2 regions of the Pseudoalteromonas simplex genome follow, and region 2 is predicted to be linked to the other one. Evidence: riboswitches for the same ligand, from Rfam matches in the RefSeq annotation. Region 2 holds a riboswitch; the other holds the start of a gene.

Region 1 (2,378 bases), on a different contig from region 2:
CGCTCTACCATCACCAAGACGCGGTGAAAAATGACCAAATTGATGACCTGAGTAACCAAGAGCAACCGGCGCAACGTCGTTATCTATCGTTGAACCAGATAGCAATTTAGCTAAAAATTCGCTGTCGTGTTTAATTGCGAAATTATCAGCTAGCTTGTCATTAAATAGCAGTAATTGCGGCTCGGCAACGGCGCTCGGCATATCCTTGATAGCAAGTAGTTCACTAATATCTGTGTATCGAGTTTGCAGTTTCATAACTGTCCTTAACGTGTTGCGACACCCACACGATTATCGCCTACACCATAGGCCACTAGTTGGCTTAGTGCCTGCAGGCTGTAACCGCTTTGCTGTTGTAATTCGTTGAAAAAATCTTGCGCTGCTTGCAGTGACTTTTTAGTTTGTAAGCCGCCATCTATCAACTCATGGGCACGCAAATAGGCTTCTACATCCCGAGAAAGTAAAAAAGTATCTTTACCAAGCGCTCGTAAAGCGTATGGGCCAGTATTTCCCCCTAAACGCGCACCATGCTTTTTAAGATAAGCCCACAAACCAATAATATTGTCAGTAGGCCAATCTGCAATAAATTGGCTAAAGCTGCCATGCTTCTCAGCAACTTCGTGGATCATGTACGCATTTTCTGGGATCGTTTGTACTTTTTTAAAATTACGAACAATTCGCTCATCACTGGCTTTTTGCTCGAGCATATCTGGCGGCATCATCAACAATTTTTCTACACTGAAATCCCAAAACACATCACGAAAACCAGCCCATTTATTATTGATAACAGACCAATAAAAACCGCTTTGAAAGACTTTACGCGTGAACTCTTCTAACCATAAATCGTCATGCATTTTAGCAATATCAGCATCGTCGAGCGGGTTTGATAACAGTGCTTGCAGCATTTCTTCACTGCCCTTTCGAGATACGGCTCGTTGATAAATATCGTTAAATTTTTCCATCATTTTTCCAATTGATTTGGTTAGCGCTAAGTGTACGTAAAAACACGGTTATACGTAACCATGTTGCAAATTCGGTCACTAAAAAACAAATTCCTCGCCTTGACACCTAGACGGCTAAAATGCTTTAATCGCTGCAAATACCCTATTTAAGTATGTTGGCTTTAACCTTTAAAGCGAGCATAAAGGGCTGGAAGAGGTGCGTTATTCAGGTAGCGTATGGGAAGAGCACAGACTCTGTTGATCATACGTGAGGGGAATTAACGCCGAGAAGTAACACCGTTTGTGAGGTGCTTATTTCGGGCGACTGGGCTGAATCCCAGCGACTGTCACCAACAATAGCAAAGTGCTATTGATTAGTTTGGTGGAGAGCTTCTGGTCTTAGTATAATAAGGCCGTCGCGTCTTTATTATTTTAAGCCCATTCGCTCTTCGAATTATACCTTGTTCGAACGACGACATGCGGCTCCATTCAAATGTTCCCGCATAAACTCTTCGAATACCTTATAAGTTCGTGAGAGATGATCAACAATTTTGATTTAAACGACTATCCATTATGGACAGCGCTTGTCACGCCATTTTCTGAATCTGGCGAGGTCGATTACACGGCCCTTGAACAACTGGTCGCTGAGCAGCAAGATGCAAATAACGGCATTTTATTACTTGGCAGTACCGGTGAAGGACTGGCGCTTTCACTCAAAGAGCAACAAGCCATCGTTGAGCATGTTTGCCAATTAGCACCGAGTGTACCACTCATGGTTGCTGTGGGCGGCATGAACCTCAAGCAACAAGTTGCTTGGGTTGAATACTGCAACCAACTACCTATTCATGGCTATCTATTGGGCTCACCTCTGTATGCAAAACCTGGGGTAGTTGGCCAAACACATTGGTTTGAAAGCCTTCTTGATGCAAGTAATCACCCATGTATGCTGTATAACGTACCTGGACGCAGTGCAGTTGAGATTTCACCGCAGGTGATCAAAAACCTTGCTGACCACAAAAATCTTTGGGCTTTAAAAGAAGCCAGTGGCGACATTAGCAAATTTGAAGGCTTTAGAACGGCATCGCCAACACTGGCCATATTTAGTGGCGATGATGCTCTTATGCCGTATTTTGCTCAAGCAGGAGCAAAAGGTTTAGTTTCGGTTGCCGCGAATGCTTGGCCGAGTCAAACCCATGAGTTTGTTAAACGCAGTTTAAGTGGTCAATACCCAAATCTATTCACCGATTGGTCGCAAGCGATTCAAAGTTTATTCGCTGTGGCAAATCCAATCCCCGTAAAAGTACTGATGCACCTGCAAGGTAAAATAAATACCCCGCATTTACGTCCGCCGCTTACGCATTTAGAGCTTGAGCAAACAGACAGCATCACCCACGCAAACAACACAATTTTATCTTGGAACTAAAAACAGGTTTTATCATG
Region 2 (2,378 bases):
TGACCTTTGTAGCGTATTTAAACTCTAAAGGCTTTATCCAGAATATTGTTCATAAAATTATGCCAAATCAAATCAGTGAACGAAAGCTGATGTTTCTGATTGGTGGTTTTGCATTTCTATTTTCATCTATTTCAGACAACATAACGGCAACTTTAATCTCGCTTGCGGTGGTGATGTCACTTAAGTTAGATCCTAAAAAATTAATAAAGTATGCGACCTTAATTGTATTTAGTGTTAACTCGGGTGGGGTGTCGTTGATCACCGGTGATGTGACAACCTTGATGATTTTCTTAGACGAAAAAGTCACCATTGCTAATCTACTATTATTAATTGCCCCTGCACTGACAAGTGTTGCACTGCTGGCGGCAATGTTGTCGGTGGGTATGTCGGGTAATGTTGTGTTTGAAAAACAAGCTGCCCGTCGTATCGAAAAAACAGATATTACCATTGCGGTTATCTTCTTCTCGACGATTATTGCCACGTTAACTTTGAGTGTGCTTTATAGTGTGCCGCCGCTGTTAACCTTTTTATTTGGTTTATCACTTATGTTTTTGGTTGCGCAATTTTTAATGCGCAAAAAAGACGTAAACAAAAAAATCATCGATTATATTCGTGAAATTGAATACGACACCTTATTGTTCTTCGTCGGGGTATTATTACTCGTTGGTGCATTAAAAGAAGTCGGTATGCTTGCTAAATTTACTCACCTTTATGAATTGATGGCACCAGAATACGCCAACTATTTAATGGGGCTATTATCAGCGGCGGTAGATAACGTACCTCTCACTGCAGCACTTTTAAAAGCTGATATTGTGATGAGCCCTCAGCAATGGCTGTCGTTTACTTACGCAACTGGGGTCGGTGGCTCAATGCTTATTATCGGCTCTGCGGCAGGTATTATTGCCATGAGTAAGGTAAAAGCACTGACCTTTATGAGCTATCTTAAAATGTCGGTTTATTTATTAATTGCTTATACCTTTGGTTATTACGGTTCGCACTTAGCGGGCAGTTTAATTTCATAAAACAACTTGACAGCTAGACGTCTAAACGTTAACTTTCGAAGCCTGCTTTTAACAGCAGGCTTTGTTATTTTAACCAGGTGTTAACTTAACATTCAGAAGAGGTGCGATACTTAGGTAATTAATGTGAGGTGACGAACGCCGATGACCATTAATGAGGGAAGTACTCGCCGAGAAAATTAACCGGACGTCACGGTTATTTTTCGGTTTATGGGGCTGAATCCTCAAAACTGTCACCAAACTAGGTGGAGAGCTTCTGGCATGGACTACTCTTTATTTTCAAAGCACCCCCTTGCCGAGTTCTTCTTGAATTACTGTGGATAGTTTTCCACAAAAGGAGACGACATGAATACCCAATTAGCCGCCAACAGAAAATCAGATTACGTTGTTGCAAAATTTGGTGGCACCAGTGTAGCTAACTTTGATGCCATGAGCCGCTGCGCAGAAATCATTTGTGCTGATAATCAAGTACGTATAGTTGCTGTGAGTGCCAGTGCGGGTGTGACAAACCATTTAGTTGCATTGTGTAAAGCTGATTTGAGTGCGGCTGAACGTGATGAGCACATTACTGGCGTTGTCGCCATTCAAGAAGCAATCTTGGCAGAGCTGTCACTGGATGCTGATTTAGCACATGGCTTTAATGAAACGCTTAAGGCTTTTCAAAAGCTAGCATCAGACGGGACAAAGTCAGTAGCAGATCAAGATGAACTACTGAGCTTTGGCGAGCGTTTATCATCGTATTTATTTACTCAAGTATTACGCGGTCAAGGTCTTGATGCGGTGCGTTTTGATGTACGTAAAGTGCTAAAAACAGATAGCCAATTTGCTAAAGCTACCCCAAATGTTGCTGCAACCGCTGCGGCTGCTAAAGAGCATTTAGTGCCGCTACTTGATGACCATGTTGTGGTAACCCAAGGTTTTATTGGTAGCAATGAACATAATCAAACAACCACCTTAGGCCGTGGTGGTTCAGATTACAGTGCTGCATTACTCGCTGAAGCAATTAACGCAAAAAGCGTGCATATTTGGACCGATGTAGTCGGTATTTTCAGTACTGATCCGCGTTTATGCGCTAAAGCAAGCCCAATTGCACGCTTAAGCTTTGATGAAGCGGCAGAAATGGCAACGTTTGGTGCGAAAGTACTGCATCCTGCTACTATTTTACCGGCAAGCCGTAGTCATATTAGTGTGTTTGTAGGTTCAAGCCGTGAGCCGCAATTAGGTGGTACATGGATTGAAAAAGAAAAGTCTCAGCAACCAGGTATTCGTGCGGTAACACAGCGTAAAAACCAAATTCTATTAACGGTTAAAAGCCCTGAAATGCTCCTTGCGAGCGGTTTCTTAGCCCGTGTATTCACC

What was found. A riboswitch is a leader RNA that binds a small molecule or an ion and turns the genes downstream of it on or off. The one in region 2 is predicted to bind lysine.
Region 1: another riboswitch for lysine. It lies ahead of dapA (4-hydroxy-tetrahydrodipicolinate synthase); the one in region 2 lies ahead of lysC (lysine-sensitive aspartokinase 3).

Annotation. Positions count from the first base shown of each region.
Region 1 is NZ_JADILN010000004.1:463,886-466,263, forward strand. Features, by position in the region: gene IRQ78_RS11370 (protein adenylyltransferase SelO) at 1-255, opposite strand, end outside; gene IRQ78_RS11375 (DNA-3-methyladenine glycosylase I) at 264-959, opposite strand; lysine riboswitch at 1,143-1,339, shown strand; gene dapA (4-hydroxy-tetrahydrodipicolinate synthase) at 1,477-2,361, shown strand; gene IRQ78_RS11385 (2,3,4,5-tetrahydropyridine-2,6-dicarboxylate N-succinyltransferase) at 2,376-2,378, shown strand, end outside.
Region 2 is NZ_JADILN010000002.1:374,307-376,684, reverse strand. Features, by position in the region: gene nhaD (sodium:proton antiporter NhaD) at 1-1,022, shown strand, start outside; lysine riboswitch at 1,111-1,283, shown strand; gene lysC (lysine-sensitive aspartokinase 3) at 1,365-2,378, shown strand, end outside.